Regions from separate parts of the Mesobacillus boroniphilus genome, predicted to be linked through region 2. Evidence: riboswitches for the same ligand, from Rfam matches in the RefSeq annotation. Region 2 holds a riboswitch; the other holds the start of a gene.
What was found. Region 2 has a riboswitch for S-adenosylmethionine ahead of DYI25_RS19530 (trans-sulfuration enzyme family protein). Riboswitches for the same ligand answer to the same signal wherever they lie in the genome.
Positions count from the first base shown of each region.

Region 1 (5,085 bases), on a different contig from region 2:
GCAGCAAGAGCAGGTGAGGCTGGAAAAGGTTTTGCGGTAGTCGCCGCAGAGGTCAGAAAGCTGGCGGAAGAATCAAACACTGCCACAACGCAAATCTTTGATATGGTCAACCTTCTGAAAAACGGTCTCGATGAAATAGGAGAAGCAGTGAACAAAGGCGGTGCCATCGCGGATGAGCAGATGGAATCAATGAATTTAACAATGAGCGCATTTGGAAATATCGAGTCTAAGGTAACCGGTATTTCGGAAAAAATCACTCAGCTTGTCGAAGGTATGGATGCCTCAAAAGAACTGGGCGCAAGGGTCCTCCACAATGTGGAATCCATCAGTGCGGTCGTCGAGGAGACAGCAGCAGGAAGCGAGGAAATCTCGGCATCGACCACTGAACAATTATCTGCATTTGGAAACCTGTCGAAAAAGGTTACAGACTTGAGGAAGCTGACAAATGAGTTGAATGATTCCGTTACTATTTTTAAGTTTAATAGATAAACTGAAGAGTACCATGGCCGCTGGGGCTGTGGTACTTTTTTATAAGAAGAGCTAAGTGCGACCGAATTGGGGATGTCAACTTCAGGATTGCGACTTGGTCGAAATATTCGTGGATGTGGTCGAATTAATTCCAAAAGTGGTCGAAATATTCGTGGATGTGGTCGATATAATTCAAAATGTGGTCGAAAAAATTGAAAATTCGCCAATATATTGCCTGGGTAAGGGTACCTTAACCATTTACATGGCGATAAATGAGGCGACGGAGGGTGAATTAACTTGAATTTGACATGCAGTATCGATTATATGAGTCTATAATAAAATAAAAGAAATAAGATTTATAGAAATGGGACTGCTTTAGGCACCAATAACAGAAAAGAAGGTGAAGTTTTGAAACAAAGAGATTTATTCTTAGCGTTTTTTCGCGTGGGAATCCTCGGATATGGCGGCGGCCCGTCTTCGATTCCGCTTGTACATAAGGAAGTGGTAGAAAAATATAAATGGATGGACTCTGATGAGTTCGGTGATATCCTTGCCTTGGGAAATGCGCTGCCGGGACCGATTGCCACGAAAATGGCTGGCTATATTGGTTATCGCGTAGGCGGATACCTGGGGATGATCAATGCCCTCGCCGCGACGATGATTCCGGCTATCATTCTGATGATCCTGCTGCTTACAGGACTGAACTCATACAAAGATGAGCCATGGGTGAATGGAATGGCAGAGGCTGTTGTTCCGGTTGTTGCCGTCATGCTTGCTGTCCTGACATGGGATTTCATCAAGAAGTCTGGTAAGTCGAAGCTTGGATGGGGCTGGACAGCCGTGGCCCTTATTGGCAGCCTGGTTCTTCTTCAATTCTTGAACCTGCACCCCGCCATTTTAATTTTTGTATTGCTGCTCGGTGCTTTGCTGAAAAAAGACCCTACTCCATCTGAAAATAAACAAAAGGGAGGGGAGCAGAAATGATTTATTTCCATATATTTTTGGCCTTCTTCATCCCGGGGATACTAGGATATGGCGGTGGTCCTGCCTCCATTCCATTAATCGAAAATGAAGTTGTTGATCGTTATGAATGGATGACAGTTAATGAATTCAGTGAAGTGCTGGCGATGGGGAACGCCCTGCCAGGACCGATTGCAACCAAGATGGCTGGGTATATTGGATATGCTGAAGGCGGCATCCTTGGTGCTATAGTGGGGGTATTTGCCACGGTGGCACCATCCTTGATCCTAATGATCAGTTTGCTCGGACTGTTGATGAAGTTCAAAGATTCCCCGCGTGTCAAAAGGCTGACAATCGTCGTCCGCCCTGTCATTGCCGTACTTTTAGGAGTCATGACCTATGATTTCTTTTTCTCCTCCTATGAAGGGGTCGGCCTGACACAGACAATTCTGATTGGCGGAATCAGCTTCCTCCTTATGGAAAAATTTAAAGTCCACCCCGCCTATATCATCGCGGGATCCCTTGTTTACGGTGCCCTTGTTTTATCGTAAACAAGGGTTTTTCTTTTTCAGAAAAGGCTCTGTTAAAGCCCAATGTTAATTTTAATCTTGTTGATTGTAGTGGAAGGCATGAAGACTCCTGCGGGAGCATGGGACAGGGAGACCCCGCAGGCGCTGAAAGCGCCGAGGAGGCTCCCCGGGCCACCCGCGGAAAGCGAAGTGCCTGGAACGAAAATCAACAGCCTAATTTAATAGAGCCTTTTTAAAAAAATATTTCCTTACTCCCACAATCATGTAAGCGATATCATTAAAAAACATTGGAAAAACTTTGTTGACAAATAAATCAGATAGTTTTAATATTTCAATTATCAAAATTAATTTAATAAGTTACTTATCAAGAGAGACTGAGGGATTAGGCCCTATGACGTCCGGCAACCTCCTTTTTGGAAAGGTGCCACTTCCTACAGAATGTTTTCATTCTGAAAGATAAGTCGTATAGATGTTTACGATGCCTCTTTCTATGAATGAAAGAGGCATTTTTTATTTGGCTCTTTTCTCAAACTTTGCTGCTATTGATTACTAAATAGGAGTGAATGAACTATTTTTCTTCCCAAAGTAGCCTCTTGTTATGAGAAAAGAGCATGCAAACTTAATACCGAACTACAAAATGGCGTTCTATTACGTTAAAGTCGGCTTTAGGATTTTAACAACAATCTTTACGAAAACAGCCTTTTATTTTAAAAAAACGGGGGTGCGAAGCATGATTGAAGTGAAAAACCTGGTGAAGATATATGAAACGAAAAAAGGGTCGGTTACAGGTGTTGACCAAGTTTCATTAAAAGTAGAAAAGGGAGAGATCTACGGAATTGTCGGATACAGCGGGGCTGGCAAAAGTTCTTTGATTAGATGCCTGAATATCCTTGAAAAACCGACATCAGGAGAAATACATATTGACGGTGTAGAGCTTACTTCTTTGAGCAAAAGTGAACTTAGAAAAGCGCGCTTGAAAATCGGGATGATCTTTCAGCATTTTCATCTTGTAAGCGCAAAGACAGTTAGTGAAAACATCGCATTCGCACTGAAAGCAGCAGGTCTTCCGAAAGCAAAAATCCAAGATAGAGTAACTGAGCTTCTTGATATGGTCGGCCTTTCTGATAAAAAAGATGTCTATCCGGCACAATTGTCAGGTGGACAGAAACAGCGCGTTGGCATCGCCAGGGCACTGGCGAATAATCCATCTGTCCTCCTATGTGATGAAGCTACCTCCGCTTTGGATCCAAGCACGACCAAATCAATCCTATCTTTACTTAAAAAGATTAATAGTGAATTAGGCATCACGATTGTCCTCATCACCCACGAGATGGAAGTCGTCAAGACCATCTGTGACAGGATGGCTGTTATGCAAGATGGGAAAATCATTGAAGAAGGGGATGTGTATGAGGTCTTCGCAAATCCGAAACAACCTCTCACAAAGGACTTCGTCAACTCAATCCTACAATTCGAACTGCCGGAAAGATTGCTGGAGGAGCGTCAAGGAAAGCTGATTAAAATCTATTTCCAGGGTGAGATTGCTGAGCAGGGAGTCATCTCTGATGTATTCCAGACCTTTAAGGTTCGCGGCAATATCCTGCATGGGAAGATCGAATATATTCAGGATATTCCATTGGGGATTTTCATCATGGAGGTTTCGGGAGACCAGGTGGAGATTGACCGGGCGATTGCCTACATAGCGGCAAGAACGAAAAACCTGGAGGTGATTGATGATGCTGCTTGATAACCTGATTGCATTGCTGCCGGAATTGAACAAAGCGTTTTTTGAAACAATCTATATGGTCGGCATCTCCATCCTTGTCGCCATTATCGTAGGATTGCCTACTGGGGTACTGCTTTTTGTCACCGATAAAGGACTTTTCCTTGAAAATCAAATTTTTAAAAATATTGCCGGCTTCATCGTCAATATGATTCGCTCGGTTCCATTTATCATCTTGTTGATCGCCCTGCTGCCATTGGCGAATATAATTGCGGGTACGACAATCGGGCCGACAGCCGCATCTGTTTCGTTATCTGTCGCGGCGATTCCATTTTTTGCAAGAATCGTAGAGCAAAGCTTCCGCGAAATCGATAAAGGAGTCATTGAAGCAGCCGTTGCGACAGGTGCTACTCCATGGATGATTATCAAAGATGTCCTGATTCCTGAGGCAAAGCCAGGCATCGTCCAGGGTGTTACCATTACGATCATCAGCCTTGTTGCATACTCCGCAATGGCTGGCATTGTCGGCGGAGGGGGAGTTGGTGACCTGGCGATCCGCTTCGGCTATTACAGATACGACAATACAATCATGATCACGACAGTCATTATCCTTATTTGCCTCGTCCAGCTGATCCAGTTTGGCGGGGACAGGATCGCAAGAATAGTAGACAAAAGATAAATAATAGGGGGTTCTTTTAAAATGAAAAAATTTTTCTTTTCAGTAGTGTTGTTATTATCAATCGGGTTGCTTGCTGCATGCGGCAGCGACTCAGCATCCAGCGGTGATGCGAAAGCAGACGCAAAACAAGTGATATTCGGTGCGACATCCGGTCCATATAGCGATATGGTCACAAAGGGCATCAAGCCTCTTCTTGAGAAAAAAGGCTATGAAGTTAAGGTAGTCGAATTCAGCGACTACATCCAGCCAAACCTGGCTTTGTCAAAAGGTGATCTTGACGCTAACCTGTTCCAGCACAAGGTCTATATGGAAAACTTCGCGAAAGAACATAAGCTTGAGCTATCGGAAGTCATCGTCGTGCCAACCGCACCAATGGGGATTTACTCTAAAAAGTTCAATTCACTGGATGAAGTCGCGGAGGGTTCTGCCATTGCGATTCCAAATGACCCAACAAATGCAGCGCGTGCCTTCCTGATTCTTGAAGATGCTGGCTTGATCAAGCTTGACCCTAATGCTGATCCACTGACAGTTTCTGAAAAGGATGTAAAAGACAATGTGAAGAACCTGCAGTTCAAGCCGATTGAAGCAGCACAGCTTCCAAGAGCAGTCGAAAGCGTCGACCTTTCAGCTGTACCAGGCAACTTTGCTCTAGCAGCAAAAATGGATCTGCTTGATGCGCTTCAACTGGAAAACATGCCAGATCAATACCGCAACCGAGTTGTCATCAA
Region 1 is NZ_QTKX01000002.1:797,740-802,824, forward strand. It holds gene DYI25_RS16765 (methyl-accepting chemotaxis protein) at 1-489, shown strand, start outside; gene DYI25_RS16770 (chromate transporter) at 877-1,452, shown strand; gene DYI25_RS16775 (chromate transporter) at 1,449-1,979, shown strand; SAM riboswitch class I at 2,317-2,421, shown strand; gene DYI25_RS16780 (methionine ABC transporter ATP-binding protein) at 2,689-3,702, shown strand; gene DYI25_RS16785 (methionine ABC transporter permease) at 3,692-4,357, shown strand; gene DYI25_RS16790 (MetQ/NlpA family ABC transporter substrate-binding protein) at 4,379-5,085, shown strand, end outside.
Region 1: linked by a shared signal. The riboswitch ahead of DYI25_RS16780 (methionine ABC transporter ATP-binding protein) and the one ahead of DYI25_RS19530 (trans-sulfuration enzyme family protein) in region 2 are both predicted to bind S-adenosylmethionine.

Region 2 (5,085 bases):
CGAGGCAGCATGGGTAAACAAAAGCTCGGCAACGGAAACGCCCAGCGCAACAACAACAAGAAAAAAGGCAACAATACACCCGAAGAATTAGTCGAATTCACAACTGGCCAGAAAGAAAAGAAATTCAACAATCCGATTGATTAACAGCAGAGAGCCCTAGCGATTTCTTCGCCAGGGCTCTCTTTATAGCAATTTTTTCAAGAACAGGACACTTGCCTTTAATATATCGATGAATTCAATCATCGGTCGAGCCATTCAAGATTTTATTGGCGAAAAATTAAATAATTCGACCAGATTTGAAGTTATTTCGACCACATTTCGAAATATATTGGCGGATTTTTTATTTTTTCGACCACATTCAAGGATTATTCGACCAACTGGTGATTCTAACGGGTTTCTAGCCCTTAATTAATGTCCGCCACTCTTATCAAAATTGCTTCCTGAAACGTCGGCGACATTCTCAATGGCGACCAATGCGTTTGGATCGATATCATCGACAACGGAGCGCACGGTGGATAATTCGATCCGGCTGACGATGGTGTAGATGATTTTCTTTGGTTCGTTTGAAAAAACACCTTGGCCCTGGATATAGGTCATGCCGCGGCCTAATTGCTTTAGCAATGCTTCGGCGATTTCTTCCGGGACATCGGAAATGATTGTGACCGATTTAAGCTCTTCCATCCCTTCGACGACGACGTCAATCATCTTGAATGCGATGAAATAGGTGATGATTGAGTACATGGCTGTTTCCCAGCTAAACACGAGCAAGGCAGCCAGTATGAAGATGAACAGGTTCATGACCATGACAATCTGTCCAACAGAAACGGTGCGCTTTTTGCTGACAAGGATGGCGATGATTTCAGTTCCGTCCAGTGCGCCACCTGCTCGGATGACCAAACCGACACCCGTTCCAAGGATAACCGCGCCGATGATGGTTGCTAAAAATAAATCATCCGTCACAGCGTCAAAGTGATGTAAATAAGCAGTCGAGATGGATAAAATAATGACTCCATATAAGGTGCGAAGCGTGAATTTCAGGCCCATTCTCCGATACCCGATATAAAGGAAAGGCAGGTTAAACACAATAAGGAATATACTCATCGAGATATTAGTCAGTTCCGCGGCGATAATCGAAAGCCCGATGACCCCGCCGTCAAGGATCGCGTTAGGAACGAGGAACATATCAAGCCCGAATGCCGCGATAATTGCCCCGAGAGTTATCGTCACAAGCTGTGTTATCTCTTTGATCACTCTTTTTTTCTTCGTTGCAGCCACTAAATATCAAACCCTTTTCTATTAAAAATATCTTCTATGAATTAGTAATGTATGTACTATACTTATTGTATCAAACTTTAAAGTGTATCTGGTATTTTTACATTATATATCCATGATTAGTAAAACCGGTAATTGGGGTAATGAGAAGGGGAAGTTAATTGAAATTACGGAGGGGCTATTTTGGCTAACAATACTCAGTTTAAACATAGATCAAATAATCAACAGTCAGGTTCCAAAAACAAGAAGAATCATCAGACTGGTAACAATAAGAAAAAGTCATATATGAGAACTAACCCTAAGCCGCAGGAAAAAGAGGAAAACAGGTTGAAGCGTGTTAGTGAAAAAAATCAAACGCATGATGGCAATAAAGGAAGCGAAAATGGAAAGTCACCGAATCAATCTAACAGCGGTAATGGTAACTCATCTTCCATGCAGGCTGATAACGGTAATGGCAAACCATCCTCCAATCAATCCAAAAACAGCAACGGGAAAAAGCGTGCCTATGAGAGTGGTAGGAATTCATCGAATCAAAATCCCGATTCAGGAGCTAAAGCTTCAGGAGACCATGAGGTGAAGCATAAGGAGCAGTCCGGAAAATTCGAAACGGCATTTAACAGAATTCATAAAGCGTTGAAGGAAATGGTGAAGGGGACGGACAGCGATGCATTTGTCGAGCTTCTGTACTCCGGCTATAAAAATCATTCATTAGTACGTAAATATAAAAGTGAGCTGCACCAGTTTGCAAAGCTTCGCAATGCGATTGTCCATGAGCGGGTGAACGCTGATTATTATATTGCCGAGCCGCATATTGAGGTGGTCGAACGGATTGAGGAGATTGCCAGGGAGTTTGAGAAACCTCAGACAGCTTTGTCGATCGCGACCTGCCCTGTGTTTTACTATTATGAGGATGCCTATCTTAAAGATGTTCTAAAGGTAATTAATAAGTTTGATTTTACAAGATTCCCTGTTTATGACAAGGATGATAAGTATATTGCCTTACTGACTTCCACGGAGATCATCCAGTGGATGGCGAAGCATTTTTCCGACAGTGTGGTGCATTTCGAGGATGTCCGTGTCAAAGAACTGTTGACGAAGGGGAAAAATTATTTTGTGACCTTTGTTGATGAGGATGCATCCTTGTATCATATTGAAGAATTGTTCGAGCGTTACCATACAAGAGGCAAGAAGCTGCAGGCAGTCATCATCACGGAAACGGGTGACCGCCATGGGAAGCCAATTGGCGTAATAACGCCGTGGGACTTGCTTGACAGTGACCCGGAAGATTGAGTTTCCGGTCTGGTAACTGTCATTGACGAGCTGCCAGTGGTGCTGGTATACTGCAGCTATTAAAAACTATTTTCAGAACCGAAATAACTCTTATCCAGAGCGGCGGAGGGACAGGCCCTGTGAACCCCGGCAACCTTCATATTCAAAATGAAAGGTGCTAAATCCTGAAGATGCAGTCTGAAGATAAGAGAGGCTGATTGAACAGAAACCTCTCCTAATTGGGAGAGGTTTTTATTATAGGCTTTTTTCGTGGTTTTGCATCCACATTCGGAAAAAGCCTTACTATTATAAAAGCAGGTGAGCATATGGAAAAAAGATTTGAAACGGAAGTACTGCATTCAATACATAACAAGCCAAAGGGGATTAAAAGCAAGGCGACACCGATTTATCAGACGTCGGCATTTACCTTTAATGACCTTGATGAGCTTGAGGGCTTTTATCAGGGAGAAGGAAATTACTTGTATTCAAGGGTAGGAAATCCGAATACAGATGAACTTGGTCAATCCGTTGCGGCGCTTGAGTACGCGGAAGATGGGGTAGCGGCTTCCTCAGGTTTAGCTGCCATCTTAGCAGGTGTCCTAGCAGTAGTGAAGAATGGTGATCATATCGTTGCGGCTGATGATGTATATGGAGGGAGTTTCCATATGCTGAAAGCCGAGCTTGAACGCTTTGGAGTCGAAACGACATTTGTATCTTTTTCCGAGTTGGACAGAGTCGAACAGGCGATCAAACCCAATACGAAGCTTCTTTACACCGAATCAATCACGAATCCGCTCCTCCGTGTTGAAAAATTGGAGGAAGTCATTGAGCTGGCAAAGAGAAAAAGTCTTACTGTATTAGTTGATAATACTTTCGCTACACCACTGCATGTCCGCCCGTTTTTACTCGGAGCCGACCTGGTCGTCCACAGCGCGACGAAATACATTGGAGGTCACAGTGATGTCACTTCAGGTGTCGTCGTTGGCAAAAAGGAACTGATTGCAGAAGCGCGTGCAAGAATCGTGAATCTTGGTGCGAACCTTAGTCCGTTTGAAGCGTGGCTGACTTGCAGGGGCTTGAAGACTCTCGCGTTAAGGATGAAGGCTCAATCGGAGAATGCCAGGTTGCTGGCTGACGGTTTGAGTGAACATCAGAATGTCGCAAAGGTTTACTATCCATTTGCTGAAGGTGAAAAAGGCTTCGGTGCCATCGTGACGGTTGAACTGGCAGAACACGTGGATACAGACCAGTTTTTCAAATCGCTTGGATGGATAAAAATTGTCCCAACACTTGCGGGAGTAGAAACGACTGTCTCTCATCCACTGAAAACCTCCCATCGCGCACTGCCTCCAGAGGCTCAAGCAGAGCTTGGCATTACGTATCGATTAGTCAGGATTTCCGTTGGGATCGAAAACCCAGCTGATATTATCGAACAATTTGTGACGGCGCTGGAAAACTCGTGAGAAAGATGGGGGAAGGGGTTAATAATATTTCAATCATTCCGATATTATAGGAAGAATATACTAGTACCCCTAAGAGTTTGTTGAAGGTTAAAAGGAGCGGGCAGGATGCGCAGACTTGTTAATATTTCGTTAAAGACTAAGGTTTTTTCATTTTTCGGCATGTTATTTTTCGTATATGCAATATCAACAGTTTATAATTTTTATTTGTTGAATCATTATAAAGATAGCTCTGGCACATCCGAATTAGTGTCAAAGAGTTTGTATTCAACTACTATTGCTGGAACACTTATATCAATTGGCTGCATTGTTTTTATATTGATCCTTTTTCAGAACGTTTTCCGGCCAATTGATCGTTTAACGGATGCCACCAAGAAAATGGTTAATGGCGATCTATCGATACAGATTGAAAGCGGAACTATGGATGAAATGGGTATGCTCACATCCCATTTCAATGAAATGATTGAAAAGTTACGTGTTCTTGTTTCGCAAAGCCAAAGTAACACCGGATTGATTCTTGATTCAGCCATTAAGCTTTATGAAAGTTCTCATGAGCATGAAAAAGAGAGCGATAGAATCAATTCTTCCATTATGCAAATCTCTGCTGGGGCCGAGCGGCAACAAGAGCAATATACTTATCTGAATGAAATTGCTGAAAATATGGAAGACAGGATCAAAGAAATTGCAGAACTGGCCAATGCCATTGATGCAATGTCCTCGGCCAACGTCGCAAAAAGCGGAGTGGGCATGGAGTTAATTGGTCAAACGAGTGCACAAATTGAACATATGAACCATATCACCAGCGAGGCTGCTGTTAATGCGGAAAAATTAGCTGAAAAAACGAATGAAATTGATCAAATCGTCAGCATTATCTCTGGCATCTCTAATCAAACGAATCTTTTAGCATTGAATGCGGCAATCGAGGCAGCCCGGGCTGGGGAACAGGGAAAAGGATTCGCTGTTGTGGCCGGCGAAGTCAGGGCTCTGGCTGAACAATCTCTTCAAGCATCTAAACAAATCCAGAGTGTAATTGAAAGTGTGAGAACAGAAATAATTAAAATGGTTGAAGTAATGGCTGGCGGAA
Region 2 is NZ_QTKX01000003.1:449,523-454,607, forward strand. It holds gene DYI25_RS22695 (hypothetical protein) at 10-144, shown strand; gene DYI25_RS19520 (YitT family protein) at 409-1,275, opposite strand; gene DYI25_RS19525 (CBS domain-containing protein) at 1,456-2,562, shown strand; SAM riboswitch class I at 2,650-2,752, shown strand; gene DYI25_RS19530 (trans-sulfuration enzyme family protein) at 2,868-4,004, shown strand; gene DYI25_RS19535 (methyl-accepting chemotaxis protein) at 4,110-5,085, shown strand, end outside.